Regions from separate parts of the Marinobacter sp. UBA2688 genome, predicted to be linked through region 3. Evidence: predicted binding sites of a transcription regulator. Region 3 holds the regulator's gene; each other region holds the start of a gene.
What was found. Region 3 encodes sigma-54, which starts transcription at its own class of promoters, with help from an activator protein. Its sites were predicted from a motif close to ANTGGCATNNANNTTGCTNT; they were not measured.
Positions count from the first base shown of each region.

Region 1: B3M52_RS17520 (circularly permuted type 2 ATP-grasp protein) is a predicted target of sigma-54. The motif match lies at 4,387-4,406, and genes of this name have one in related genera.
Region 2: B3M52_RS01195 (CmpA/NrtA family ABC transporter substrate-binding protein) is a predicted target of sigma-54. The motif match lies at 4,326-4,345, and genes of this name have one in related genera.
Region 4: B3M52_RS09160 (PEP-CTERM sorting domain-containing protein) is a predicted target of sigma-54. The motif match lies at 4,088-4,107, and genes of this name have one in related genera.

Region 1 is NZ_DELU01000026.1:449,071-456,653, forward strand. It holds gene B3M52_RS17495 (fructosamine kinase family protein) at 1-621, opposite strand, end outside; gene B3M52_RS17500 (YkvA family protein) at 657-1,076, shown strand; gene pomA (flagellar motor protein PomA) at 1,141-1,917, shown strand; gene B3M52_RS17510 (MotB family protein) at 1,920-2,837, shown strand; gene B3M52_RS17515 (ammonium transporter) at 3,061-4,269, shown strand; gene B3M52_RS17520 (circularly permuted type 2 ATP-grasp protein) at 4,484-5,917, shown strand; gene B3M52_RS17525 (alpha-E domain-containing protein) at 5,911-6,849, shown strand; gene B3M52_RS17530 (transglutaminase family protein) at 6,846-7,583, shown strand, end outside.
Region 2 is NZ_DELU01000006.1:4,322-11,904, forward strand. It holds gene B3M52_RS01180 (NAD(P)/FAD-dependent oxidoreductase) at 1-465, opposite strand, end outside; gene B3M52_RS01185 (ABC transporter ATP-binding protein) at 761-1,630, opposite strand; gene B3M52_RS01190 (ABC transporter permease) at 1,811-2,806, opposite strand; gene B3M52_RS01195 (CmpA/NrtA family ABC transporter substrate-binding protein) at 2,831-4,186, opposite strand; gene B3M52_RS01200 (CmpA/NrtA family ABC transporter substrate-binding protein) at 4,399-5,640, opposite strand; gene B3M52_RS01205 (ANTAR domain-containing response regulator) at 5,663-6,289, opposite strand; gene B3M52_RS01210 (nitrate reductase) at 6,767-7,583, shown strand, end outside.
Region 3 is NZ_DELU01000007.1:108,080-115,662, forward strand. It holds gene B3M52_RS01870 (KpsF/GutQ family sugar-phosphate isomerase) at 8-988, shown strand; gene B3M52_RS01875 (KdsC family phosphatase) at 988-1,545, shown strand; gene lptC (LPS export ABC transporter periplasmic protein LptC) at 1,546-2,136, shown strand; gene lptA (lipopolysaccharide transport periplasmic protein LptA) at 2,219-2,752, shown strand; gene lptB (LPS export ABC transporter ATP-binding protein) at 2,730-3,455, shown strand; gene B3M52_RS01895 (RNA polymerase factor sigma-54) at 3,608-5,134, shown strand; gene hpf (ribosome hibernation promoting factor) at 5,259-5,567, shown strand; gene ptsN (PTS IIA-like nitrogen regulatory protein PtsN) at 5,663-6,133, shown strand; gene rapZ (RNase adapter RapZ) at 6,162-7,043, shown strand; gene B3M52_RS01915 (HPr family phosphocarrier protein) at 7,051-7,320, shown strand; gene mgtE (magnesium transporter) at 7,433-7,583, shown strand, end outside.
Region 4 is NZ_DELU01000020.1:33,745-41,327, reverse strand. It holds gene B3M52_RS09190 (hypothetical protein) at 1-92, shown strand, start outside; gene B3M52_RS09185 (hypothetical protein) at 116-796, shown strand; gene B3M52_RS09180 (MHYT domain-containing protein) at 760-2,040, opposite strand; gene B3M52_RS09175 (DUF2897 family protein) at 2,198-2,377, opposite strand; gene B3M52_RS09170 (DNA-3-methyladenine glycosylase I) at 2,459-3,127, shown strand; gene bla (class A beta-lactamase) at 3,128-3,985, shown strand; gene B3M52_RS09160 (PEP-CTERM sorting domain-containing protein) at 4,151-4,768, shown strand; gene nfsA (oxygen-insensitive NADPH nitroreductase) at 4,893-5,630, shown strand; gene B3M52_RS09150 (efflux transporter outer membrane subunit) at 5,649-7,043, opposite strand; gene B3M52_RS09145 (efflux RND transporter permease subunit) at 7,036-7,583, opposite strand, start outside.

The DNA of each region.
Region 1 (7,583 bases), on a different contig from region 3:
CCGGTCACCGTAATAAACCGCCGGATCAATGAGCCATGGCCCGGCGCTGTCGAACAGGACATTCCCGGACCATAGGTCGCCGTGGAGCAGGCTTGGGTGTTCGCAATGCTCATTTAGAAACCGGGCGAGCTCCTCGCCCTGACGCTCAAGCACCGTTTCAAACTCTTTCCGGACATGGTCATTGCCGACCATGCCTACCTGCACACCCAGTCGATCTCTCAGGAAAAACGCACCCCAATCGTCCGTTAGGCGGTTCTTCTGGGGTGACATCCCAATCATGTTGTCGGCGTCGAATCCGTACTCGGGCTGACGTACCGCATGCATTTGCGCCAGGCCTTCGCCAAGCGCGGCCATGGCTTCCTCGCTCGCCGGGCCGGAGTGGATCTTCGGAATCACCAGTTCGTGGGCTGAGACAGCTTTCACCTCCGGCACACGCAATCCGCTGACACCGGCCGCCCTGAGAGTGCCTGCCAAAACCTCAAGACCTCGCGCTTCGCACAACAGCGCATCGGGAAAGGACGAGGGATTCTGTTTCACGAAATCGGTCATACCACCAGTATAACCATGATCGGAAATCGCCTCGCAAACATCCTTGGCTTTGTCACAGGCTTCATGGATCATGGAGCTGCAAGGCCATCCCACACAGGAATAGCCCGATGACAGGTTTTAGCAAGCGCACGGCAAACGAACAGTTGAATCAAGAGGCGGACAAGGTTCACCGCAGAGATGTGGGCGCCCTGCTCGACCGCCAGCAGGCCATCGAGGACAAAGTCAGGAACAGTGGCAAACTGAGCCGGTTCAGCACTGACATCCGGCTGATGTTTTCCATGCTCAGGGACTACTGGCAGGGCAACTATCGCGAAGTACCCTGGAAAAGCATTGCGGCGATCGCCGGTGCCCTTGTTTACGTACTCAATCCCCTGGATTTGATTCCGGACCTGCTGCTGGGATTCGGCCTGCTGGACGACGCCGGTGTGGTGGCCGCATGCCTGGCCCTGGTGGAATCCGACCTGCTTCGTTACGCAGCGTGGAAAGATCTTAAAATAGAAACACAAACGCTTACGGATAGCGATTGATTCAATAGTGGACTACCGTTAATCTTCGAAAGCCCTCTGAATCACAAAACCCTTTGGAGCTAATGTGGATTTTGCCACCCTGATCGGCCTTGTTGGGGCCATCCTGCTTATAGCCTCAGCCGTCATTCTTGGCGTGTCGCCGGATGTTTTTATCAATCCCCCCTCCATACTGATCGTGGTCGGTGGCACCATGCTGGTTGTGCTGGCGAAATTCAGCTTCAACCAGTTTTTCAGCGCCTTCAAAGTGGCCGCTCGAGCGTTCAAATTCCGCTTGCCGGACACCCGTGAAAGCATTGATGAACTGATTGAAGTAGCCAATGTTGCCCGCAAGCAAGGCATGCTCGGCCTGGAAGAGCGCGAAGTTGGCTCGCCGTTTCTCGGCCAGGGAATACAGATGCTGGTCGATGGCCAGGATGCTGAAACCATCAAACACCTGCTGTCCAAGGAGCGCCTACTGACGCTGGATCACAACCGGTCTGGCGCAAAAGTCTTTACGGCAATGGCCGATGTGGCCCCTGCCATGGGGATGATCGGAACCCTGATCGGGCTGGTGCAGATGCTGTCCAACATGGAAGACCCGAAATCCATCGGTCCTGCCATGGCGGTTGCCCTGCTAACCACACTCTACGGCGCAATGATTGCCACCATGATCGCCACCCCCATCGCGGACAAACTCTCGCTGCGAATGACTGAGGAAGCGCGTCTGCAATCGCTCTATATTGATGCGCTGGTTGCTATCAAGGAAGGCACCAATCCGCGGATTATCGAACAGATGCTGTCGAGTTACCTGACCCCGAAAGAACGTGAGAAAAACTCAGAAGCCGAGACCGCAGGCGTTTAGCCATGGACGAATTACCAGAAGAGGAAAAAGCGGGCATTCCCGCCTGGGTAGTGACATTCGCGGACCTGATGTCGCTGCTGATGTGCTTTTTCGTCCTGCTGTTGTCGTTCTCCGAGATCGACGCACAGAAGTTCAAACAGATCGCTGGTGAACTGTCGAAAGCGTTTGGTGTGCAGCGCGAGGTGCCCGTCCTTGAGGTACCCATGGGCACCAGCCCGATTTTCGATCAGTTTTCTCCGGCACCGCCCGAGCCCACCGTCGTCAACGAAGTCAAACAGACAACCACCGACGAGCAGCCCGAACTGGAAACCCTGAAAAGCCCTACGGATGTGGCTGTGGAATCCGCCATCCAGGAAGAGCTCGAGAAGACCCTGGAACAGGTTCGCTCGGTTCTTGAGACAGCCATCGAAGACGGCCGGGTCAACCTCATCCAGGACAATCATAGAATCATTGTTCGCGTTGAGGAGAAGGGGGCGTTTCCCTCCGGTTCGGCGGACCTGACCTGGGAGTTTGAAGGTCTGTTGCTGGAAATGGCCGACATACTGGTGCAGATCCCCGGCAAGCTGACCATCGAAGGCCATACCGACGATGTTCCCATCCGTACGCAGCGGTTCTACAGCAACTGGGATCTATCCGCCGCCCGGGCGGCAGCGGTTGCCAATGCGCTCCTCGCCGAGGGTAATCTGAAGCCTGCCCGGCTGGCGGTCACCGGTCTCGCTTATACCGAGCCACGAGTACCAAACACCTCTTCGGAGAACCGCGCCAAAAATCGCCGGGTGGAAATCATTATCGATCTGTCCGGACCGATCGAGGAACAGGAGATGCGGTTAAGGGAACTCATGAACCCCGAAGCCGATGTGTCTGCTGCACCGGATTCCCGCAGTTCCGACGACTCCGACCAGGACGAATTACTGTGGTAGACGGCCATATTGGTGCACTCGGCCCATTAATGCACCATTAAAGAGCGCAAACACCCCGTCTTCAACTCAACCCCGCCCAATTTCAGAGCGGAAAATCACCTAATCGACTACCCGCTCTGAATTTGCCTCAAAATGGAACACTCCTTGCTTGGTGTGCACGCTATCAATGCACAACCCGCCCGTGACAGGTGGATAAAACCAAAAAATCAGGAGCAACCAACCCGTGGACATCACGAGTGCAGTACATACCCTGACCGAAAGCGCCAACACACTGTTCATTCTGATCGGTGCCATCATGGTACTGGCCATGCATGCTGGCTTCGCCTTCCTGGAAGTCGGCACCGTGCGTCACAAGAACCAGGTGAATGCCCTGGTAAAAATCATGACCGACTTCGGCATCTCCGCCGTGGCCTATTTTTTCATTGGCTACTACATCGCCTACGGCAGCCACTTTATGGCCGGCGCTTCAGAGCTGACGGCCGCAAATGGCTATGACCTGGTCAAGTTCTTCTTCCTGATGACCTTTGCCGCCGCCATTCCCGCCATCGTCTCCGGCGGTATCGCCGAGCGTGCGAAGTTCTACCCCATGCTTATCGCCTCCGGGCTGATCGTGGCATTTGTATATCCCTTCTTCGAGGGCATGATCTGGAACGGCAACTACGGCTTCCAGGCCTGGCTGGAGAACCAGTTTGGTGCAGCCTTCCACGACTTTGCCGGCTCGGTCGTGGTGCACGCCGTGGGCGGCTGGATCGCCCTGGCCGCCGTGCTCCTGCTGGGCGCACGTAAAGGCCGTTACCGTAATGGCCGCGTGGTGGCGTTTGCCCCCTCCAACATTCCATTCCTGGCGCTGGGCGCCTGGATTCTCACCGTCGGCTGGTTCGGCTTTAACGTGATGTCCGCCCAGACCCTGGATGGCATCAGCGGCCTGGTGGCGGTGAACAGTCTCATGGCCATGGTGGGTGGCGTTCTGGTGGCCATGCTGGTCGGCCGCAAGGACCCGGGCTTCATCCACAACGGACCGCTCGCCGGCCTGGTGGCGGTGTGCGCCGGTTCGGACCTGATGCACCCGGTCGGTGCGCTGATTACCGGTGGCATCGCCGGCGCCATCTTCGTGTACATGTTTGAGTGGGCCCAGGACAAGATTGAGCGCCTGGACGATGTATTGGGTGTATGGCCCCTGCACGGTGTGTGCGGTGTATGGGGTGCCATTGCCGCCGGCATCTTTGGCCAGGAAGCGTTCGGGGGCCTGGGCGGGGTCAGCCTGATGTCGCAGATCATCGGTTCGGTTGCCGGTGTTGTGGTGGCCTTTGTCGGCGGCCTGATCGTCTACGGCATTGTTAACGCCATCTCCGGCCTGCGTCTCACAGAAGAAGAGGAATTCAACGGTGCGGATGTCAGTATTCACCGCATTGGCGCTACGTCCCTGGAATAACCCTTGCCCGCCAGCCGCCTTTCCCGGCGGCTGGCAATGCTTTTTATTGACACTTCCCTCCGTCTGGCCTTTGCTTAAATAACCCGTTCCGGTGATAAACCCACGGTTTGCCGCCAGAGTGGCCTGCCTTTTGCTGTTCCTTTACATCATGGGAATGGCTGAATACCGACCGCCCACATCCGGTGGACGGCGTGTTCAGGAGAGGGTCATGGTTATGTTGATACAAACCCCGCCTGAGGGTATCTACGACGAACTGTTCGACCAGAATAATCGGGTACGACCCAGCTGCAGGATGCTGGAGGACTGGCTGATCCGATCCGACGAAGCCCTGTTAGCCGAGAAGCGCCGCGAGGCAGACGTGCTGTTCCAACGCCTGGGCATCACCTTTAATGTCTATGGCGAAGACCAGGGGGCCGAACGGCTTATCCCGTTTGATCTGATCCCACGAGTAATCTCCGCCAGCGACTGGCAACGTCTGCAGGCTGGTTTGCGCCAGCGGGTGCAGGCGTTGAACCGCTTCCTGTTCGATATCTATCACGAGTTCGAGATTATTCGCGCCGGTGTCATCAGTGCTGAACAGGTATTCGCCAACCCCCAGTACCAGCCCGGCATGCAAAACCTCAAGCTGCCACGTAATCTGTATTCCCACATAGCCGGCATCGATTTGATCCGCCACAACGACGGCGATTTCTACGTGCTGGAAGACAATCTCCGCTGCCCCAGCGGTGTCTCCTACATGCTGGAAAACCGGCGCATGATGATGCGTCTGTTTCCAGAACTGTTTGCCAAGGCCCCGGTAGCACCGGTTGAACATTACCCGGCCCTGTTGGGCGAAACACTGCGCGCAGCGTCGCTAAATCCCAACCCCACCGTAGTCGTGCTAACCCCCGGCCGTTTCAACAGTGCCTATTTTGAACACGCCTTCCTGGCCCGGCAGATGGGTATCGAACTGGTGGAAGGGGCGGACCTGTTTGTACGTCGCAATAAGGTCTACATGAAGACCACCGTCGGCCCCCAGCAGGTGGACGTGATTTACCGGCGGGTCGACGACGACTTCCTCGATCCGCTGGCTGGCAACCCGGATTCCATGCTGGGTGTCCCCGGGCTCTATGCAGCCTACCGCACCGGCAATGTGGTGCTTGCCAACGCCATGGGCACCGGCGTCGCCGACGACAAGGCCATTTACCCCTTCGTACCCGAGATGATCCGTTTCTACCTGGGTGAAGAACCGATCCTGAAAAATGTCCCCACCTGGCAGGGCCGCAAGCCAAAAGATCTCAAGTACATCCTCGACAACCTGCCAGACCTGGTGGTCAAGGAAACCCAGGGCGCTGGTGGCTACGGCATGCTGATCGGCCCCAAGGCCAGCAAAAAAGAGCTGAGCCATTTCCGCTCACTGTTGCGGGCCAGGCCAGACAACTACATTGCCCAGCCCACGCTGAGCCTGTCTACCTGCCCGACGTTTGTAAACGAAGGCGTAGCGCCCCGACACCTCGACCTGCGGCCTTTTGTGCTTTCGGGTAAGAAAGTGCAGATGGTACCTGGTGGATTGACCAGGGTGGCCCTGAAAGAAGGGTCGCTGGTGGTGAATTCGTCCCAGGGCGGTGGCACCAAGGACACCTGGGTACTGGAGGGCGAGGAATGCTGAGCCGAGCTGCATCAAGTCTGTTCTGGATGGCCCGCTATCTTGAGCGGGCGGAAACCCAGGCCCGTCTGCTGGACGTCAGCCTCACCATGGCGTTGATCGACGTTCCCGAAGACCGCGAGGAACAGCTATCCGTGCCATTGCTGGTGACCGGTAGCCGCGAAACCTTTCACGAGCTCTACCCGGAAATCACCCCCCAGAACCTGATTGATTTCCTTCTTCTGGACGACCGCCACCCTGCCAGTGTGTTCAGTGTGATCCGCAGCGCCCGGGATAACGCCCTGCACGTGCGAGGCAATCTCTCCGCAGATGTCTGGGAGAGCATTAACCTGGCCTGGATGGAGCTGAATGAACTACGCCATAAAGGGGTGACCGAATCCAACGCCAGCCGGGTGTTTGACTGGACCCGCGAACGCTCAAACGTGTTCCGTGGTGCGGCCTATGGCACCCTGCTGCGCAATGACGCCTTCCATTTCCTGCTCCTGGGTACGTTTATCGAGCGTGCAGACGCCACCGCCCGCGTGCTGAACATCCGCCACCACATGGCCACCAAATCCCTGGAAGGGCACCCCACCCAGTCGTTCTTCGAATGGACGGCGCTGCTGCACTCGTTGGCCGCCTTTGAGGCCTACCAGAACACCTACGGCCACAATATCGAACCGATGAATGTGGCCGAACTGTTGATTCTCAAACCGGATGTTCCCCGTTCGCTCCACGCCTGCCTGGAGGAAATCGCGGATCTTCTGGAGCAGATCGAAAGCGGCGAGGCCCGCCGGGCCCGGCGCCTGGCCACAAGCCTGTATGCCAACATCCGCTACGGCGACCGCGAGTACATTGCCGAGCGCGGCCTGAATGAGTATCTGACCGACTTCCTGCAACGCATCCAACGCATCGCCGGCCAGATCCAGAAAGACTACATGGGGTGGAAACAATGAAGCTGAATATCCGCCATGACACCACCTATAGCTACGACGAACCCATGCACAAAGGCATCCAGTATCTACGCCTGACACCCCGTAACACACCCCAGCAGAAGATACTGGAGTGGCACCTGAGTGCCCCTGGCGAAACCAGCCAGATGACAGACGGCTTCGGCAATATTGTTACCGTCATGACCATGGACAAAGCGACCAGGGAGATCACCCTGACGGCGGAGGGCGTGGTTGATCTCACGGGCAAACCATTAACCAAGGACGACTCACCGTTTCCGCCCGAGGTGTTCCTGCGCCACACTCCGTTAACCGACGCCGACAAAGCCATCAAAGCCTTCGCCAGCCAGTTCTCCGCCAACAAGCGCAGCCTGGTGCGCATGATGAATCGTATCCTCGAGCACATCGAATTCACGCCCGGCGTCACCACGGTGACCCACACAGCCGCCGAGGCCTTCCAGCAGAAGGCGGGGGTGTGCCAGGACCATACCCATGTATTCATCTCCTGCTGCCGCCACATTGGGGTGCCGGTGCGGTATGTCAGCGGTTACATCCACACGTTCAGCGATGACCACCTGGCCACCCACGCCTGGGCCGAGGCCTGGCTGGGCCACAACTGGCATACCTTTGATGTGGTGAACCTGCTCAATGTTGCTGAAAGCCATATCAAGCTGGCAACCGGACTGGATTACCGGGATGCAGCACCCGTGCGGGGCATTCGCAGCGGCGGCGGCATGGAG
Region 2 (7,583 bases), on a different contig from region 3:
GATGACCACCGCGCGGCGATGGCGTTGGCTGATGTTGATCAGACGGCGGGTATCCTGCAGGTCGCGGAAGCCCATCACACCGTCCAACTCCTCACCCTTCAGGCCAAGACTGGCGGAGCGGGAACCGGTGGCCAGAACCAGGCTGGTGTAGTGTTGAGTCCGCCCGCTGGCAGTGGTAACCGTGTGCTCTTCCCGGTTAATGGCGGTAACGGGATCTCCCTGATGCAAGGTGATGTTGTTGTGCTGATACCAGTCCGGTTGCTGCAATTGCAGACTGTCTTCGTTGGCATCGCCGGCCAGCAGGGCCGAAAGCTGGATGCGGTTGTAGGCAGGGCTTGCCTCGCCATTGAACACCACAATGCGTGCAAAAGGCCGATGCGGTTGAACAACCAGTTTTTCGAGCAGACGCTGGGCCACCATGCCGTGTCCGCAGATAACGAGAGTCTGTTCTGCCTTTGCGCTCATGATGGTGATGCCCTTCTTGTGTCCAAAACGAAAAAAGCCGGAGCATCTGATTCCCGAAGGAACTCGATGGTCCGGCGCCAATGCCAACAACAATGATCTGATGGTCCGGCCGATCCTTAGCCGGGACATTCTTCCCTGTATCTACAGTAGCGAACGCCGTGCCAAAATTATTAGTCCTTTATTTACAGTAAGTTGAAAGATGTCGCTTTGAGCTTGGCCCGAAAACTGTGCGCTCTGACAGGGCGACGTGCACCGGATGAGTGCTTCTGAAGGGCGCGAGCTTCTCCGTTTGATTTCATGCAATGCGGCGAACGGGGCTCTCAGAATGCTCGTTATCGACATCCGGTGAGCTGTCTTCCTGCGACGCCGCTTCGGCTTCAGCGGTGGGCTTATCCTGTTCATCCTCGCCTTTGCCGGGGAAGCGCTGTTTTTCATACAGGAAGGACAATACCGCCTGACGGTAGCGCACATATTCTGGATGGTCGGCCAGGGTGACCCGGTTGCGGGGGCGCTCCAGCTCAATGCGCAACTCTTCCCCGATGGTGGCAGCCGGCCCGTTGGTCATCATCACAATGCGGTCCGACAGCAGCACGGCCTCGTCCACATCGTGGGTAATCATGATCACCGTGCTGTTCAGGTCCTGCTGAATTTTCATCAGCGAATCCTGCAGGTGGGCACGCGTCAGCGCGTCCAGCGCGCCAAAAGGCTCGTCCATCAACAGTACGCTGGGCTTCATCGACAGTGCCCGGGCAATCCCCACCCGCTGGGCCATACCCCCAGAGATCTCTCCGGGGCGTTTATCCAAGGCGTGGTCCATGTTGACCAGCTTGAGGTTGTGAAGAATCCATTCCTTTCGCTCAGCTCTGCTCATGGATTTGCGGAATACCTGCTGCACAGCCAGTTCAACGTTCTCGTAAACCGTCAGCCAGGGCATTAACGAGTGATTCTGAAACACCACCGCCCGTTCCGGCCCCGGTGTGTTCACCTCATGCCCGTCCAGTACGCAGCCACCGCGGGTAGCCTGGAGCAGGCCGGCCACAATATTCAGCACAGTGGACTTGCCGCAACCGGAGTGGCCAATCAGGGAAACGAATTCCCCTTTTCGGATCTTCAGGTCGACGTTTTCCAGTGCTACGAATGGCCCATCTTTTGTATCAAAGGCCATCTGCACATTGGTCAATTCAAGATGCGACTTACTCATGTTCTTTCTCCTCTGGTTTCGGAGTACGAGCTGGCAGGGAGGGTGGTCCGGGGCACGCTGTGAATACGTCCCTGTACGCTCGACAAAAACATCCATGTTTTTGACGTCCCCGGACCACCCTCCCTGCCAGCTCTATGCCGAGTTTTATTCGTTCCAGGCTACTTTTTTCTGAATCAGTAGCATGATTCGATCAAGAAGGAAGCCAATAAAACCGATGGCCAGTACCGCCACCATTATTCGGCTCAGGGATTCACTGCTGCCATTCTGGAATTCGTCCCAGACAAATTTTCCGAGGCCGGGGCTCTGAGCCAGCATTTCGGCCGCTATGAGAACCATCCAGGCGATGCCCAGGGACACTCTCAGGCCGGTGAAGATCATCGGAACAGATGACGGCAACACGACCTTGCGAACGTGAGTCCAGAACGACAGTTGCAGCACTTTTGAAACGTTTAAAAGATCGGGATTTACCGCTGAAACCCCAACGCTCGTGTTAATCAGCGTTGGCCACAGGCTGCACAGGGTGACTGTGATCATCGAGGTCAGGAATGACTTCTCGAACATCGGGTCATCACTCACGTACGTAGCGGAGACCACCATCGTGACCAGCGGCAGCCAGGCCAGTGGCGATACCGGCTTGAAAATCTGGATCAGAGGATTGATGGCCGCCGAGAAGTGGCGGTTCAGGCCGATAATGATGCCTAGAGGCACGGCAATAAGGGTTGCCAGTACAAAGCCGGCCAACACCGTACCCAGGCTGGTAAAGATCTGGTCGATGAACGTGGGTGCGCCGGGATAGTCGCGGATTTTCACCTCCGCGTCCGGGTTCTCCGCCAGGATGCGTTCGTTGCGATCCTCCTGCATGGTGACAAACTGCGCCGCCCGGTCCCGCTGGTTGCTGTGCTCCTGCCACAACTGCCCAGACTGCTCCAGCACATCGGCGGGGCCCGGGAAGGCCCCCAGCGATGTTTGCACCTGGGGCGCGGCCAGATGCCAGAAGCCGAGGAACAGCGCGATACCGATAGCTGGCAGCAGCAACTGGCGGAAGGTTTCGGCCAGGTTCTGGCCGGACAGCTTTTCCGTCAACGCACGGAGCCAGCGTTGGCCTGATGATAACGAGTCGGTCTGGCTGAGCGTGGTCATGTGATGTCTCCTGACACTCAAGTCTTAAGGGGTTTGCGAGCCTTTCAGGCCAATCTCAAAGCTGTCGATGTAGGCGTTCGGTTCCCTCGGAGTGAAGGCCACGCCGTCGATCAGCTCGCCCTGGTGCGGGCGCGCAAAGTTTTCCGCATCCAGGTCCGGGAAATCCTCTGCCTTGAGCGTGCCGTCCTCGATCAGGGTTCGGGCCGCTTCCTTGTAGATATCCGCGCGATAGACCTTGGCTGCGGTTTCCATATACCAGTCGTCGGACTTCGGCTCGGCAATCTGCCCCCAGCGGCGCATCTGGCTCAGATACCAGATGGCATCGGAGGGATACGGGTAGGTGGCGTAGTAGCGAAAGAACACGTTGAAGTCCGGCACCTTGCGGACATCGCCTTTCTCGTACTCGAAGGTGCCGGTCATGGAGTTAGCGATCACTTCCTCGTCGGCGCCCACGTAGCTTGAGCGGGACAGGATTTTCACCGCCTCTTCACGGTTGGCGTTGTCATTTTCATCCAGCCAGTGGGCGGCGCGGATCAGTGCACGAAGCAGCCTGAGATGGGTGTTGGGATACTGTTCTGCCCAGGCTTCAGTAACACCGAATACTTTCTCAGGGTTGTTGGGCCAGATTTCGTAGTCGGTGATGACCGGCACGCCGATGCCTTTGAACACTGCTTGCTGGTTCCAGGGTTCGCCCACGCAATAGCCCTGAATGGTGCCGGCTTCCATGGTGGCCGGCATTTGCGGTGGCGGCGTGACCGACAGGTGAACGTCGGCGTCTATGTTGCCGCTGGTGTCACCACGCTGGGGAGCGTAATAGCCTGGGTTCAGGCCGCCTGCAGCGAGCCAGTAACGAAGCTCGTAGTTGTGGGTGGACACCGGGAAAACCATGCCCATGCGAAAACGCTCGCCCTTGTCACGGTACTGGTCGATGACCGGTTTCAGAGCAGTGGCGCTGATGGGATGAGCGGGATTGCCGTCGCTGCCGTCTTCAATGTGTGGGCGCATTTGCTCCCATACGTCGTTCGATACGGTAATGCCGTTGCCGTTCAGGTCCATGCTGAACGCGGTGATGATGTCCGCCTGGGTGCCGTAACCAATGGTCGCACCAAGTGGCTGGCCTGCCAGCATGTGGGCGCCATCAAGGGTGCCGGTCACCACGCCGTCAAGCAGAACTTTCCAGTTGGCCTGGGCTTCCAGTTCCACGAACAGGCCTTCATCCAGGAAAAATCCCTGTTCCCAGGCAATGGCCAGTGGCGCCATGTCCGTCAGTTTGATGAAGCCGAGCTTCAAGTCTGGCTTTTCGGCCGGGCCGATGTCGGCGTGTGCTGAGCACGCCGCCGTCAAGATCAAGAATGTCGCTGCCAGTGTTCTCAGTTGCATGGTGCTCTCCCGGAGTATTATTCAGACAAAAAAAAGCCTGCCCCCCGTTTCCGGGACGCAGGCCTCAATGCCTGATGTTCTGTCAGTTTTCGTCACTGCCGTTTACCCGCGCAGTGAATGCGAGATCGTCCATGTTGACAAAGCAGTCTGCGTGCCATGTTTTTAAATTATTGATATTTATAAATAATAATGAATGAGCACAAAAATGAGTGTTATTGAGGGCGGGATTTCGTGGCTGTTTTAGTGCGTGACGCTTCTTTATTGGGCGTAGCCATGGGGTTGTCGGCCAGCCAGTCGTGGAGGTGCTCTCCCAACAGGCGGTCGCTGGCAACATCCACGGGGCCGTAGCGCCCCGACAGGGTAAAGGGGAGTTGGTGCCGGCCCTCGGTCTTGCTGTCGATAACCGGTGCGTCAATGCCCATGGAAGCTGCGGCGTTGCGGAACAGATCCGGCCTGACGACCTGACGAACCATGGCGCCGTCCACCGGGCCGAGTTGCCCTCGGAGCGTCAGGCGGGTTGCCAGCCAATGGGCTTGTGACAGCCAGGGGAAGTTGGCGGAGTGGCGAAAAAAGTGTTGATGCAATCGCGGATGGAACAGACTGTACGGGTGGTTATCCAGCACGTTGATCTGTTCACCCAGATACTCGGGCCTGGCCAGGATGTCCCGTAGCAGGCGATGGTTGTGAGGGTTATCCAGCCACTGACAGGCTGCAAGCAGTGCCCGCAACAGGTGCCGGTGCATCACGTCGTGCTGCTCCGTCCAGTCGGAGCGCATACCCAGAACCTTTTCAGGGGCGTTCTGCCAGATCTGGTGGCCGGAATGGAGAATATGCCCCAGCTTCTCGTACTCCAGCAAGCTGTTCCAGGGCTCACCGACGCAGCAGCCTTCGATGGTATTTGATCGAAACGCGTCCACCATCTGTATCGGGGATACGGGGATGATCTGCACGTGCTTTTCCGCGTCTGATCCGGCAGAGGCCAGCCAGTCCCGGAGCTGAAGGTCATGGCTGGACCAGGGCGCCACGGAGGCCAATCGTATTGGCTCGCCTCTGCCCCTGGCCACGCGTATCAGCGCGCGAGCGGTGGCAATGGGGTTCTCCAGATCCGTGGCTGAATGGGTCAGTTCGTGATGCAGCCGAGCGCTGAGGGTAATCCCGTTGCCGTTGCGGCTCAGCACCATGCCGACCACAACGGGCACTTTGGGGCGGTCGGTCGCCAGGGACATACTCAGCGGCATCGGCGCCAGCATGTGGCCGCCGTCCAGCAGGCCAAAACTGACCTTGTCGCGCAATGATGCCCAGGAGCCTTCACGCACCAGTTCCACGTCCAACCCTTCGGCATCAAACAGCCCCAGCTCTCGCGCAACAATCAATGGTGCGCTATCGAGCAGCGGCACAAAGCCGAGGCGGACATTGAATCCGGGATGCTTGTGAAGCGGGGTTGGACGAACCATGGATGCTCCCTAACAGCGTTGATCAGGATGCTTTCTGGATGGCACCGGCCGAGCCCTGGCTGTGTCGTTCCAACAGCTTGATAACGCGCCCCGCCATCACCGCCAGGCGTTCGCTGTGCTCCATGGCAGAGCTGCGCAGCATACGATAGGCCGTTTCCTCGTCGCAGTTTTCATGCCGCATGATCAGCCCTTTGGCTTTCTCAATAACCTTGCGGTCTTCCAGTGCCGAGCGGGTTTCCTCCAGCTCTGCCCTCAGTGCCTGAAAGGATTCGAACTGCGCTACGGCTGAGTCAATGATCGAGCGAACCCGGTCCGGCTGTATGCCGTCGACAACGTAGGCGCTGACCCCCGCCTTCACTGCGGCATGGATGGTGGCGCGATCACCGGGCTGGTCGGCGAAGAAAACGATGGGCCGGGGTGCGTGAGTGTTGAGGGTGCTCATGTTCTCCAGGGTATCCCGGTCGGGCGAGTCCATATCAATGATCACCATGTCCGGCTGGTCGCGGGCAACCGCTGCGGTCAGGCCGGTAGCATCCGGGCGCTGGCGAATGACTTCATGGCCCTCATGTCTGAGCGCCTGGCAAACCTGGCTTGCCCGTTCGGGGTCCTTGTCGATCAGAAGGATGCGAAGGGGTTCTGGCGAATTCATGATGGTTTCCTCGATGTACAGGCATTGGATGCCTTTCTCTTTAACGCTGTCAGCAAAACGGTTCCATCAGTGTCAGTGCAATAAATTTGCCAGGGTCACGGGAAGTGCCTTGCGAGCAGGGGAATAGCCGTTTCTCAAGGTCATGGGCAAATATTTTTATTCGTTAACTGTGCGCTCTGATTGGGCGTTTTTGAGCGTTTTGCACTGTTATGACTCCTGGCACGGGGGTATTGAGCGGTCCCAGAGTTTGCTGAAACACCTGCTGGCCGGTTTTCTCCGGGAGTGGCCCTGGATTTGCACGGGCTTTGGGAAACGTTTGTAGCGAAAGCTGACACGCCAACCATAAACTGCCAGGCCCGGGGTTACTTGATCCCGGTACTGAATGCTGGCAACGAAGCCCGCATGCCCGGTTCCTGCCTGTTCAGGGAGTTCCGGACATTGCGGGCTTTTTTGTGCGTGTAACACTCAGGAGACACCGTGGACTTACTCAACACTACTGGCCCGGACCCGGTTCATACCACCTGCCCCTATTGCGGGGTAGGCTGTGGCGTGATGGCCTATTCCGACGGCGGTACACCGGTGGCCGGGGACAAAGACCACCCTGCGAACAAGGGGCGTCTGTGTGTGAAAGGTGCCAGTCTTCACGAAACCACCGGCCAGGAAGACGGACGGTTGCTGTTCCCGATTGTCAGGGGGCGCCGCAGCGAATGGGAGCAGGCGCTGGACGAGGTGGCGCATGCGATACAGGACAGCGTCAAGACTCACGGCCCACAGTCGGTGGCCTTTTACCTGTCGGGCCAGTTGCTGACCGAGGACTACTACGTCGCCAACAAGCTGGCCAAAGGGTTCATTCGCACACCTCATGTAGATACCAACTCCCGGCTTTGCATGTCGTCGGCTGTGGCTGCTCACAAACGGGCCTTTGGGGCGGACGTGGTTCCGGGTTGCTATGAGGACCTGGAGCTGGCTGACCTGCTGGTTCTGGCTGGCAGTAACGCCGCGTGGGCGCATCCGGTGCTTTACCAGCGTATGAAGGCCAGCGCGCGGGATGGGCGTCGAGTGGTTGTTATTGATCCACGCCGCACCGCCACCAGTGAACTGGCGGACCTTCACCTGGCGTTGCGGCCAGGTACGGATACGGTATTGTTCAACGGTTTGCTGAGTTGGCTCGCCGATCACGGTGGCCTGGATCAGGCCTACATTGATGCGCACTGCCAGGGTTTCGATAACGCATTGGCAAGTGCACGGGCGGCGGCCCCAAGCGTCGAATCGGTCGCAGAGCAGTGTGATCTTG
Region 3 (7,583 bases):
AAGCCAGATGAACACCGAAACCAGCCAGACCTTCAAAGAATCCGCCCTCCGAGCCATCGAGATCGAGCGTGAGGCCATTCACGCCCTGACCGACCGGATTGATGACCGTTTCGTCCGCGCCTGCGAAGTCATCATGGCGTGCAAGGGGCGTGTTGTCGTGACCGGCATGGGCAAATCCGGCCATATCGGCAACAAGATCGCTGCCACCCTCGCCAGCACCGGAACGCCCTCGTTCTTCGTACACCCGGGCGAGGCCAGCCACGGTGACCTGGGCATGATCACCAGCCAGGATGTAGTGCTGGGCATCTCCAATAGCGGCAACACCAGCGAAGTGCTGACCATTTTGCCGTTAATCAAACGCATGGGAGCCCCGCTGATCAGTATGACGGGCAACGAGAACTCCATCCTGGCTCGGGAGGCCGTTGCCAACCTGGATATCAGCGTCGCCCAGGAGGCCTGCCCTCTCGGCCTGGCCCCCACCTCCAGCACCACGGCCACTCTGGTGATGGGCGATGCCCTGGCCGTGGCACTGCTTGAAGCCCGGGGGTTCAGCACCGAGGACTTTGCGCTCTCACACCCCGGTGGCAGTCTGGGCCGCAGGTTGCTGCTGCGTGTCAGCGATATTATGCACACTGGGGACCAGATTCCCCGAGTGCAGGAAGACACCACCCTCAGCGGCGCATTGCTGGAGATTTCCCGCAAGGGGCTGGGTATGACGACGGTCATTAATGCCGAGGGCGACCTGGTCGGTGTATTTACAGACGGCGACCTGCGCCGCACCCTGGACCGCTCCGTGGACATTCACAACACGCCGATTGCCGAGGCCATGACCCGCAACGGTCGTGTGATCCACGATGACCAACTGGCCGCCGAGGCACTGAACATGATGGAAGAGCTGAAGATCAACGCCCTGCCCGTCATCAATCGTGACGGCAAACTGACCGGCGCTATCAACATGCACGACCTGTTGCGGGCGGGAGTGATCTGATGGCTGACACTCTGCGCCCTCAATGGCCAGCGGAGCTGATTGAAAAAGCCGCTGCCATTCGCCTGCTGGCCCTGGATGTGGACGGCATCATGACCGACGGCACGCTGCTGTTCAGCGCTTCAGGCGATGAGATGAAAGGGTTCAATATTCTCGACGGCCTGGGCATCAAACAGGTTATGGCTGCTGGCATCAACGTTGCCGTCATTACCGGACGGCGCTCGCCGCTGACAGAGAAACGCATGAATGACCTCGGCATCCCACACCTGATGCAAGGCCGAGAGGACAAGAAAATCGCCCTGCGGGAACTGGCGGCACGGCTGGAGATCGCGCCACACCAGATTGCCTACATGGGTGATGACCTGCCGGACCTGCCCGCAATCCGTTACGCCGGACTGGGCATAACAGTACCCAACGGCTACTGGCTGGTGCGCCAGCACGCGGATTTTTGCACGTCGGCCGCAGGGGGTAGCGGCGCGGTCCGTGAAGCCTGCGAACTGCTGCTCTGCGCCTGCGGGCAGCTCAACGCAAGCCTGCAACCCTACCTGGAGCAGGACTGAATGGCCGCTGAAGCCCTCTTTACCCGGCCCTGGGTACGAACCCTGGGGCTGGCTGTCACGATAGTGGCACTGTTTTTCCTGCTCTGGCAAAGTGACGAGTCATCAGAGCCGGTGGATGCCGCCGCGCTGAGAGGCGAATCGGAACCAGACGGTTTCGTGGTCAATGGTCGCTATCTGTCTTTCGACGAGACCGGGCGGCTTACCGCACACTTCGAAAGCCCACGTATCGAGCAATTCGAGGCCCGCAACGAAACCATTATGGAATCGCCGAATGCGACGCTCTACGGCGACCCCGGCAACGCACCCTGGCAAGTCCAGGCCAACAAAGGCCAATTCATGGAAGCTGACGACCTGGTCCACTTGACGGGGGATGTTCGGGTGTCCCAGCAAGCCCAAGGTGGGCGCCCCCTGACATTAACCACGTCAACGCTGACACTGGATAACACAGAGCGTACTGTTTACACAGACGCCCCGGTGGAACTGACCGACTCGTTCAGCCTGACCCGCGCAACCGGCATGAAGGCATGGATTGATGACCGAATCCTCGAACTCGACTCTGACGTGGAAGGACGCTATGAGACCGGCAAGTAAATTCATGCCCAACCCTCACCGCAATAGGCACCAACCGGTGGCATCGCGCCCGGCAGTCTCAGCGATTGTCCTGGCGCTGACAATGACCGTGGGCATGCCGTTCGCCGCGGCCTTTGATCTTGAGTCTGACCAACCCATCAGGGTCAATGCCGACAACGCGCGGCTCGACGAAGGCCAGGGCATTGCAACCTATACCGGCTCGGTTGAAATGAGCCAGGGCGATGCCAACCTTATGGCGGACAAAGTTGTACTCCACCGGGATGTGAATGGCGTCAGCCGCATTGAAGCCACCGGTACCCCGGCACGCTACCGCCAGCCTGCCATGGAAGGCCAGGGCGAAACCGACGCCCGTGCGCTAACGATCACCTGGTCCGCCTCCGACAACCGGGTTACCTTTCAGCGCGAAGCTGTGATCGAACAGGGCGGCAACCTGTTCCGGGGCGACGTCATTCATTATGACAGCGCCGAACGCGTGGTGACCGCAGAAGGCTCTGCTGACCAGGGCGATGGCAGCGGTCGCGTCGAAATGGTCATCCAGCCGCGCGGCAACGCCGGTAGCAATCCAGATAACAACCCTAACGGACAGGACATCGATGGCAGTTCTCAGGGCCAGTAACCTCGCAAAAAGCTACAAACAGAAGAAGGTCGTCATCGACGTTTCCCTGGAAATTCGCAGTGGCGAGATCGTCGGCTTACTCGGCCCCAATGGCGCGGGCAAAACGACGTGTTTCTACATGATTGTTGGCCTGGTTCCCGCCGACAACGGTCGAATCACCATCGACAATCAGGACATAACGCCGCTGCCCATGCATGGTCGTGCCCGCAAGGGAATCGGGTACCTGCCCCAGGAAGCATCCGTGTTCCGCAAGCTTACCGTACGCGACAACATACTGGCGATCCTGGAAACCCGCCGCGAACTCAAACGCGCTGACCGGGAGGCCAAGTTAGAGGAACTGCTTGAAGAGTTTCACATTACCCACATCCGCGATAGCGTCGGCATGGCCCTGTCAGGCGGCGAGCGACGACGGGTGGAAATTGCCCGGGCGCTGGCGATGGAGCCGGCGTTCATCCTGCTGGACGAACCCTTCGCCGGAGTCGACCCGATCTCGGTGAGCGACATCAAGCAGATCATCCGACACTTGCGGGACAAGGGTATCGGCGTACTGATCACCGACCACAACGTGCGGGAAACCCTCGACATCTGCGAGAATGCCTACATTGTCAGCGGCGGCCACATCATTGCCTCTGGTAATTCGGACGATATACTGGCCAACCAGCAGGTCAAGGAAGTGTATCTGGGCAACGAGTTTCGCCTGTAGTACACTCGGCAAAGAACTTGCTTGGTGCGGCAAGTAGCCAGCATACAAAGAGTTTTTGTGCAACCTGGGCTCCAGAAAGCGCCCTGATGACGTAAAGAGAGAGCCTGAGTGACGGAAGAGAGAGACCGAGTGACGGATCCTGAACCATGGTTATGAAAGCCTCACTACAGTTAAAGCTGGGCCAAAGCCTGACCATGACGCCCCAGCTGCAACAGGCTATCAGGCTTCTGCAGCTCTCCACCCTGGACCTCCAGCAGGAAATCCAGCAGGCATTGGAATCCAACCCAATGCTGGAAACCTCCGAAGACGACGACAACCAGAATCCGGAATCAACGGACAGTGACAACGAGTCGTCTGAAACGGCGTCAACCGAGGAATCCAACACCGCTTCAGACACCGCTACTGAGTGGGACGAATCCGAAAACGGACCTGACTGGTCATCAGAAACGGACAGTCCCGACACCATTCCCGATGATCTTCCCGTCGACACCGCCTGGGATGACATTTACCAGTCAGCCCCCGCGTCAGCAGCCCGTAACGACGACGAAAACGACCACGACTTCGAAACCCGTAACTCCCCCACCGAAACGCTCCAGGACCACCTGGAATGGCAACTGAACCTGACGCCCATGAGCGAGCGGGATCAGGCCATCGCCCATGCCCTGATGGATGCGGTTGATAACCACGGCTACCTGACCTCTCCGCTTGAAGAAATTCATTCAGGCATGGTGGACGAATCCGACGAAGACCCGCTGGAACTGGACGAAGTGGAAGCCGTTCTTCATCGCCTGCAGCACTTCGATCCACCCGGCGTGTTCGCCCGTAATCTGCAGGAATGTCTGCTGATCCAGCTGAATCAGCTGCCCCCGGAAACACCCTGGCTGGCTCAGGCGCGACTGGTGATTACCCACTACATAAACCTGCTGGGCAACCGTGATTACGCCCAGCTGTTACGCCGCAGCCGCCTGAAAGAAGAGCAGCTACGGGACGTTCTGGCACTTATTACCGGGTTAAACCCCCGTCCCGGCGACACCCTGGATCAGGCCGAGCCAGACTACGTCATCCCGGATGTAATCGTGCGCAAGCACAATGAACGCTGGCGCGTGGAACTGAATCCTGAAATTGCACCGCGCATTCGTGTGAATGCAAGCTATGCTTCTCTTATAAAGCGTGCGGACAGCAGTGCTGACAACACCTACCTGCGGGACCAGTTGCAGGAGGCAAAGTGGTTCATCAAGAGCCTGCAGAGCCGCAACGAAACCCTGCTTAAGGTGGCCACGCGCATTGTCGAGCACCAGCAGGGATTTCTGGATCATGGCGAGGAAGCCATGAAACCATTGATTCTCTCGGATATTGCCCAGGCGGTGGAAATGCACGAGTCGACCATTTCAAGGGTCACCACCCAGAAATACATGCACACGCCGCGGGGCATATTTGAACTTAAGTATTTTTTCTCGAGCCATGTCAGTACCGACGAGGGTGGAGAGTGCTCATCCACGGCAATCCGCGCGATGATCAAGAAGCTGATTGCAACGGAAACTCCGAAAAAGCCATTGAGCGATAGCAAAATTGCAGCCATGCTAGGAGACCAGGGTATCAAGGTGGCTAGACGAACCGTGGCCAAGTATCGCGAGGCAATGCACATTCCTCCGTCCAACGAGCGAAAGCGATTGGTGTAGGAAGCGTCTGTTCCCGGCCTCACGGGGAGAGCCCTTTCCTGAAAGTATACCGCCTGCAGCATAACGCTGTGGCACACAGCCGGTATCCTAACGGGTGCCGGCAAGCTGAAAACAGGAGAAGCCTATGCAACTCAATATTTCAGGCCATCACGTAGAACTGACTCCCGCACTGAAAGATTACGTATCAGGCAAATTTGAAAAGCTTGAGCGGCACTTCGACCATATCAGCAATTGCCAGGTTACCCTTGAGGTGGAAAAAGTGCGCCAGATGGCGGAAGCTACGCTTCACGTGATAGGTGGTGAGATTCACGCAAAGGCCGAAAACAGCGATATGTACGCTGCCATTGATGGACTGGTAGACAAGCTGGACAGGCAGATTCTAAAGCACAAGGAAAAGAACGTAGACCGGATGCACGGGAACGGCGCCCGCTAGGACGACGCCCCCGGCATGACAGTTAATCGAGCTGCGGCACTGGCTAACCATGCAACACGTGCCGCAGCCTTTTTTTACGGAAATGCAGTCGATTCATGACCGACACATCCCTGACTATCGAGAACATTCTCGCGCCGGAGCTAACCCTTTGCCGGGTGCCTGCCTCTAGCAAAAAGCGGGTTATGGAAACCATTGCCGAGCAGATCCAGCAACACGACGCTTTGCTCAGCGACACCCAGATATTCACTAATCTGGTCGCACGGGAGCGACTGGGGAGTACGGGTATCGGACAGGGCATCGCGATCCCCCACTGCAGACTGGAAGGGCTGGATCACGTGGTTGGCGTTTTGCTGACCCTGGAAGAAGGCGTTGCGTTCGATGCTATCGACAACCAGCCGGTGGACCTCGTCTTCACCTTGATTGTCCCCAAGGAAGCCACCAGCGAGCATCTTGAGCTTTTGAGCCAACTTGCTGAGAAGTTCAACGAACGTGCATTCTGCGACCAGCTGCGTCAGTGCACTGATGCAGGCTCTCTCTATCGCCGGATGACAGCCGAAACAAGCTGAACAACTCCACATCCAAGGTGAACGGGCTATGAAACTGATCATCGTCAGCGGCCGATCAGGTTCCGGGAAAAGTACCGCGTTACATGTTCTGGAAGACCTGGGCTTTTACTGCATTGACAACCTGCCCATTGGCCTCCTGTTCCCCCTCACACAGGAAGCCACCAACCAGAACTCTCCCAGCCGGCTGGGAAAGATGGCGGTCAGCATCGATGCCCGTAACCTTTCCGGAGAATTGAGCAACTTCGAGGATATCTACCGCAGCCTTCAGGATACTGGCGTAACCATCGAGATCATCTATCTCGACGCCGATGAACAGTCTCTTCTGCAGCGCTTCCATGCCACGCGCCGAAAGCATCCACTGAGTGATGACAAGACCTCCCTGAGGGAGGCCATCGGTAACGAAAAGAAGCTTCTGGAGCCGCTGTCCAAGCTGGCAGACCTCTACATCGACACCACGGGGCTGTCCATGTACGAGCTCCGGGATATGGTAAAGCAACGAGTCGCGGGCAGGCGCCACCAGGAACTGGCACTGCTATTCCAGTCATTCGGATTCAAGCACGGCGTGCCGTTGGATTCGGACTATGTGTTCGATGTGCGCTGCCTGCCCAATCCCTATTGGGACACCAGCCTTCGGCAGTTTGTGGGCACCGACCAGCCGGTTATCGATTTCCTGGAAAAGGAGCCGTTGAGCCGTAAGATGGTCGAAGACCTGACCCAATTCCTGGAAAACTGGCTACCCTCGTTCGCAGACAGCAACCGCAGCTATATGACCATATCCATCGGCTGCACCGGTGGCCAGCATCGCTCGGTTTATATCTGCGACCAGCTCGGCCGCTATTTCTCGGGCAAATACAGCAATGTGCAGGTTCGCCACACCGAACTGCCCCACCTGCAAAGCAGGGAAAGCTGAACCGCCTATGATCCGCCGCCCCATTACCATCATCAACAAACTTGGGCTCCATGCCCGGGCCGCAGCCAAACTGGTGGGCAAGGCATCTGAATTCGACAGCAGCATTCAGATCAGCCGCAAAGGGCGACAGGTGGACGCCAAAAGCATCATGCCAGTCATGATGCTCGCCGCCAGCCAGGGATCAGAGGTAGAGCTGATTGTAGACGGTCCGGATGAGTCCGAAGCTGTCGATGCGCTGGTTACGCTGATCAACGACTACTTCGGGGAAGGCGAATAACCACCTCCACACTGGACATCCTTGCCCGTCTACGGCATTCACCTACAACTCTTCCTCACCTATGTTGCCTAACTCCGCTATAATACGAGGGTTTTCTGACCGTGGGTGATCCATGACCGATATTCTGGAGAAAAGCCAAGCGCGCCAACGCCTTCGCTCCCTGAGCGAAGCGCTGGACAGTGGCGCCCTGAAACAGGTTGCCCGCATCCTGAATGGCGGCCTGAGCCCCAGTGACATCGCCCACCTGCTGGAGTCATCACCAC
Region 4 (7,583 bases), on a different contig from region 3:
TGAGTCTTTTCGAATCCCATCACCAAACTAAAGCCGGGGCGAAGCATGCCGGTGTTGCGATTCGGCTGGTGGATCAAAGCTCCTCCCAATAGCCCAATAGAGAGAAAAGCAGTCGATGATACGAATTCCTTTTCCCCAGGCACCGGACTACCCGGCAGTTGAACCTGGTTTCAATGGACCAAAGGTGGCGGCGATTCACGGCCTTATGGGCCATGACCTTATGCGGAAACACCTGCTTCGCATGATGAAGGAGTCCGGTTACCACGACACAACGATGTACAGCCATATGCATCCCACGAAAGCCATCGCGGACGATTTAAGCGAAGCAGCTGGCGCCAACCGCAGAATAGCCATCGTCGGCTATAGTCAGGGCGGTTTCGAGGCGATCAAGGTGGCACGTGAACTCGCCCGGCGTGACATCACAGTCGACCTGGTTGTGACCATTGCGGCAGGCGGCCTGGGCCGAACGTTGCCGGCCCAATGGGGATTCAACCCCCGCAAGGCGCCGGCCAACGTCTTCAGGTGCCTTAATTTTTTCTCAGAGGGCGACCGGCTTGGGTCCGATCAAAAGCCTGAGCGCAACCTGATGAAAGCCAGCCAATCAGGCCAGTACGTTGAGAATATTGTTTTCCCGAAGGACGAACACATATCCCACATTCGATTGGTCATTTGCTACCCGGAATCGCGAGTGCATCCTACCGTCAGGGCCCGGTTGCTGGATCCGCTGCAAAATGAACTGGCGTCGTTGACCCGCCAGCATCATGTTTCCGGCAATGCTGAACGCGCCTCGAAGTAATCCGCCGATTTTACCTCTTCGTTCATGCTGGCGAGCCCCAGCTTTCGAAGCTCTGAGGTTTCCATCGCTTTTTTCATCAGCATCCGGCTATTACGCCCGGAGTTGGGGAACACGCTCTGCCCGGCTCGAAGTTCAAGTGTAACGCCACTTTCTGTTTCCGTCGGAAGATTCCGAAGGCGCTGATACAGGTCTTTGTGTTTGTCGTCTGCGGGGTTTGTCACGAGCAACACGAACGCACTGGTTGAATGGCGTGCCAGGTAGGTTCCTTCATCGAAGGCTGTCCTCACGGTTCTGGCCAGGGCGGCTATTGCGTCTTCAGCTTGGTTGTCGGGAATCTCCCGATGGTTGGCAACCTCCAGGTAGAGCACAGCGAACTCGTGTTTGTCGGTTTCACTCCTTGCCAGTTCCTTGACCAGATGATTCGCCAGGCTGGCCCGGTTGGGCAGTCCTGTGGTCGAATCGTACAGTGCTTTGCGCTCGACACGCCGGGATTCCTCCAGCGCCTGGATTTCAGCGTTCCGGCGCTGCTTGACGTCATTGGCGGAGGCAAAAAGAGCGACCAGGATCAATACGCCACTGAACAGGGCCAGCGGGGCACCCAGCCAATCACCCGATAGCAGATTGTCTGCAGCGGGCATGGCGTTTTCAGGATAGATCATGGCAGCCATGCCCGTGTAGTGCATTCCACAGATAGCCACGCCCATGGCCAGGGCGGCGCCGAGCTGGAGGGCGGTTCCTTTGAGGCCTTGTACTGACTGCAAGCGGCGGCAAATGAACATGGCCACACCCGAGGCCCCGACCGCAATGACAACGGAAGCACTGAACAGAACCGGGTCGTAGCGCATCCCCGGCTCCATCTCCATGGCCGCCATGCCGACGTAATGCATGGACGTAATACCGCCGCCCATGAACAGGCTGCCGATAACGATCTGCAGCGGGCCCGCGCGGTCCTTGCCGATGATATGCAGGGCCAGTCCCGAAGCACCCACAGCGGCAACCCAGGAAATCAGGGTAATGGTGAGGTCGTAGCTCATTTCCATCGGCATCACATAGGCCTGCATGCCTACGAAATGCATGACCCAGACCCCGGTTCCCATCGTCAGAGCCCCGAGCGCCAGCCATAGCCTGGCTTTTGCCTGTTCGAGCGTAGCAAGCTGTGCGCCGAAGTAGAGCGCGCTGTACGATGCCAGTACCGCAACCACAAAGGAGGCGGCCACCAGGGTGTAATCGTAATATCCCGTCATTCTGAAACCCGTTTTTCTGGATGAACACTGTTCACGACCGGTTTCGCCAATGGCCAAACTGCCGTGAAATGAGAAATTCATCAGAGATACGGGGCTCTTGCGCTACCGTTTCATCGACAATGTGAATTTTCGTGAAATGTCTAACGGGGACAGCAAATTACCACTGCTCCCGGTCCTCCGCACTTTCCTCAGCTTCTACCTCGGCCTTGCGTTCCTGGATCTTTTTCATCTTTTCGTCAGAGATCTTCATACTGTTGGCGCTGTCCCGCAGCACGAAGAGGCTGCCGACCACCAGGGCCAGCGCGACTATGACAAAAACCCATCCGATAAGTGGCATGGCTTGGCTCCTTCATTGAACCCATTTACCTTATAGTGGACCACACGCCTTCAACCCGACAACCGGATTCCGGAAATTACGATGTCCTTCTCCAGAATTTACAATCAGGCAGCCGCCCGCAAAGGCGGCGAAGTCGAGCTACGCGCCATATTGCCCCGGGTTGCGGCGCCCGGTGAGCTTGAAGCCATGGGTGACGACCGCTACCTGTCCGAGGTCACACGCTGCGTCTTCAAGGCCGGTTTCGTGTGGCGAGTGATCGAGAACAAGTGGCCGGGATTTGAAGATGCCTTCAAGGGGTTCGTGCCGCTGTACTGGCAGCAGGTTCCGCCAGAAGTGCTGGAGGATCTGGCACAGGATGAACGCATTGTGCGCAACATGCAGAAAATTCGCACGGTGCCGGACAACGCCCGGATGATTGTGGATGGCGCCCGTGAGCACGGTGGCTTTGGAGCCTTCCTGAGCCAGTGGCCTTCGCACGATCAGGTCGGCTTGCTGATGTGGTTCAAACGCCACGGTGCCCGCCTCGGCGGCAACACCGCCCAATATTTCCTGCGTCGGGTAGGCTGGGATGGGTTTATCCTGTCGTCGGATGTGGCCGCCGGGTTGCATCGGGAGGAACGGCTGGATGCCAGCCCCGGCAGCAAAAAGGCCTTGATGCAGGCACAGCAGGCCTTCAACGACTGGCATAAGGAAACTGGCCTGCCCTACAGCCACCTGTCGCGAATTCTGTCTTACTCAGTGGGAGATTAGATGCGTTCCGCCCTGTTAATGCTCGCCCTTTGGTTGATGACCTCCACGCTTTCTCTGGTCCACGCCAACCCGTTGCTTGAGGCGGTGAAAACCGTGGAACAGCGCCTGGACGCACGCGTGGGCATCGCCCTCTATGATTCCGGGACTGGAGAATCCTGGGACTATCACGGCGATGACCGTTTCCCCATCACAAGCACCTTCAAAACCCTGGCCTGTGCGGCGTTGCTGGCAAAGGTGGATAACGGCACTGTTGATCTGGATCGGCGAGTGATCTTCAGCAAGGACGATCTGGTGACCTATTCACCGGTCACTGAGACACGTGTAGGGGAAGAGGCAGGTATGAGTTTGCGGGAGCTGTGTGAAGCGACCATGGCCACCAGCGACAACACCGCCGCCAATCTGGTACTGGGGGCCATTGATGGCCCCGACGGCGTTACCGCGTATGCACGCGATCTGGGCGATACCGTTACGCGGCTGGACCGGACGGAAACCTCACTCAATGAGGCCACGCCGGGCGACCTGCGAGATACCACAAGTCCCAAGGCGATGGTCGCGAACCTCCGCAAATTGGTACTTGGTGAGGCGCTATCCAAAGGTTCCCGGGATACTCTGGTTACCTGGCTCAAAGGCAACCGTGTCAGTGACAACTTGCTCCGGGCAGCGATACCACCGGACTGGACAATCGGAGACCGCTCTGGAGCCGGCGGCCACGGCTCCCGTTCAATCACTGCCGTGCTATGGCCACCCCATCGCCCGCCTCTGGTGATCGCGATCTATATAACGCAAACCGGTGCGTCTTTTGATGAACGTAATGGCGCTATCAGAGACCTCGGGGGCGCTATTGTGAAGCACTTCTGATCGCCAGCAACAGCTGCCGGCCTGTCAGAATTCTTTACACACTGCCTTCAAGGTTGCGCTCAAAAATCATCGTGGCATCTGAATTCAAGGAGAATTTTTGACAGTGGCCCACATGTTGCCTTTATCAGTGCAGATCAACACTGATGACCATTAAGGAAAGGCCACATGAGCATTATCAACCGTATCGCCACACTGGGCATCCTTGCCGCAGGCCTCGCATTCGCCGCTCCGGCAACCGCTAACCTGATCGAGAATGGCAGCTTCGAAAACCCCAACGTGACTACGGGCACCTGGCAGTTTTTTACATCTGACCAGGTCGCTGGCTGGACCGGCAGCAACATTGAAATCTGGGAGAGTGGCTTCAACAGCGTGAACGCTTATGACGGCAGCCAGTTTGCCGAGCTGAATGCCCACCCGGACATGGATGGCCCATTTGGCATCTACCAGACCATTGATACCACCATTGGCCAGCGTTATGACCTGAGCTTTGCTTACCGCGCTCGCCAGAACAACTCTGAAAGCTTCATGTTGTCCCTGATTTCCAATGGAAACAGTGCCGATTCGCTGCTGAATGATCATGTAACGAGTGGTTGGAGCATCTTCTCAGGAAGCTTCATTGCCAGCGCTCTGGAAACCACCATCAAGTTCACTTCCGTGAGCCCGGATGGCACCGTCGGCAACTTCCTCGACGACGTAAGAGTAACCGCACAGGTCCCTGAACCGGGCACGCTGGCGCTGATGGGGCTAGGTCTGCTCGGCCTGGGCTTTCGCCGTCGCCGCTAGTCGCTGGCTAAAAAAACGCTCGACCTCTAAAAGGGCCCCGTAATGATGATTGCGGGGCCCTTTTTGCCATCATCGCCTGCCAATGGCAGGATAAGCGCTTTCCGTTGTCATGCTGAAGGGCGCTATGAATCCCACCATTGAGCTTCTTAAATCACACCGTTCAATCCGCAAGTTCCAGAACCGCAGGATTCCCCGCGAGCTGTTCGAGGAACTGATCCGGGCTGGCCAGAGCGCCGCTACGTCCAGTCATGTGCAGGCTTACTCCATTATCCATGTGGTCGATCCGAACAACCGAGAGGCCCTTGCGGAGTTGAGTGGCGGCCAACGCTATGTGGCGGAAAGTTCAGATTTTCTGGTGTTCTGCGCAGACATGAAACGGGCCACGGATGCCGCGGAACGCGCAGGTGCCGAGGTAGTCCGCGGGATGACCGAGCAGTTGCTGGTGGCCAGCATCGATACTGCCCTGGTGGCCCAGAACGTTGCCACCGCAGCAGAATCGGCGGGGCTGGGCCTGTGTTATATCGGGGGCATACGTAACAACCCAGCGGAGGTGAGCGAGCTACTACGTCTGCCGGAGCATGTATATCCGGTGTTCGGTATGTGCCTGGGGTATCCGGACCAGGCACCCGAGGTGAAACCGAGACTGCCACTGGCGTCCATCCTCAAAGAGGATTATTACCAAAGCGAACGCGATCCGGAACTGGTGGCGGAATTCGACACCACCATGAACACCTATTACCAGGCCCGCACCGGGGGCACCAAGGACACCAACTGGTCGCAACAGCTGAAACCACTGTTTACATCCAAGTTGCGCCCCCACATGCGGGATTTCCTGCGCGGCAAGGGCTTCGAGATGAAGTAATCAGGATCGCCGGGAGACTTACCCCGGCGCACCTACCAGCGAGCGGTAGACATCCACCATCGCCAGGGTGACCGCTGTGCGGCTACGCACGGCCGCATCCCGGGTGGCGGTGAACTCCTGTTCCGCCGTCAGCACCTCGAAATAGCCGATAAACCCTTCTTCATAGCGAGCCCGGGCCAGTTCCACGGCGTGCTCGGCATTATTCATCGCCTGTTCCAGCCGCTCTTCCCGCTGTTGCGCTCGCTGATAACGCACCAGCCGCGTTTCTGCCTCTTCCAGGGCCTCCAGCACCGTTTGCTGGTAGCTGGCCAATGCCGCACGGCTATCGGCTCCTGCCGCCTCGATACGGGATTTGACCCGGTCGTGGTCCAGGAAAGTCCAGTCAATGCCCAGGGCAACGCGTCGGGTTTCCGCCGGACCGGTGAACAGATCGCTGGTGTCGCCGGCAACGGAACCGATTAGCCCGCTCAGGGTAAAGCGAGGGAACAAGTCAGCGGTGGCCACCCCAATGCGGGCGGTGGAGGCCGCCAGGCGTCGCTCAGCAGCGGCGATATCCGGGCGGCGGCGCAGAACTTCCCCCGGGCTATCCACGGGAATCGTCGGCAGGGTTTCCGGCAGCGCTCCACGAGGTGACAGCGTATCGACAAGCGCCATCGGCGGCTGGCCCGTCAGCACGGAAATGCGGTGCATGGCCCCTCGTATCCCCGCCTGCAGGGTGGGCAATTCGGCCCGGGTCCGTTCCAGTTGGGCACGGGCACGGACCTGATCAAACTCGGTACCACGCCCGGCCTTTACCCGGGCTTCCACGATGTCCAGTGACTGCTGCTGCAAAGCCACACTCTGCAGGGCAACCTGATACTGCTGCTGAAGGCCTCGCAGCTCAAAATAGCTGCTGGCCAACTGGCCCGCGATGGCTACCTGAACGGCACCGAGATCGGCACCGGCTGCCTCCAGTTCCGCCCTTTGGGCCTCCGTCGCACGGCGAAGGCGCCCGAACAGATCCAGCTCCCAACTGGCGGCAACGCCAGCCTGGTAACGCTGCACCCGTTCTGGCCCGGCACCGGGGGGAGATTGCTCAATATCCGCAAGATACTGTTCGGCGCCAGAGGCGCTGGCCGTGACGCTGGGCCATTGATCCCGCTCGGCGCCATACAGCAGGGCGGCCGCGCGCTCATAGCGAGCGACGGCGCCTTCCAGACTGAGGTTGGCGGCCAGGGCATCATCAATCAGGCGTGCCAGCAAAGGATCATCAAATCCCTGCCAGAAACGCTGCTGATCGGTTCCACCGGCAACCATGGTTCGCCCTTCCGAAAACGCATTCGGTTCCGGCGTCGTCGGGGCCTGGTAATCTGGGCCCACGGCGCATCCTGTTAACAGGGCCAGAGCCCCCGTCATGGTGATGACTTTAAGCATGGCTACCTCCTGGCAATGCGTCTTCGCTATCGCCGTCATCGGAAGACAGTGTGGATGTATGATGGCTCTTCAGCGGGTGGCTTCCAGAAAGCTTGCGCAGCGCCACGTAGAACACCGGAGTCAGGAACAGGCCAAACAGGGTGACCCCGATCATGCCGGCAAATACGGCCGTGCCCAGAGCCTCACGCACCTCGGCGCCCGCGCCGGTGGCCAGCACCAGGGGCACAACCGCAGCGGTAAAGGTGATGGAGGTCATGATGATGGGCCGCAGCCGCAACCGGCAGGCTTCCAGCGCCGCCTCCACAATGCTCCGCCCCTGAAGCTCCAGTTCGCGGGCAAATTCCACGATCAGGATGGCGTTCTTGCAGGCCAGGCCAATCAACACCACCAGACCCACCTGGACAAAGATATTGTTGTCCCCGTCGCTAAACCACACGCCGATCAATGCCGAGAGCATGCACATGGGCACGATGAGGATCACCGCCAACGGCAGGGTCCAGCTCTCATAAAGCGCTGCCAAAACCAGGAACACCAGCAGGA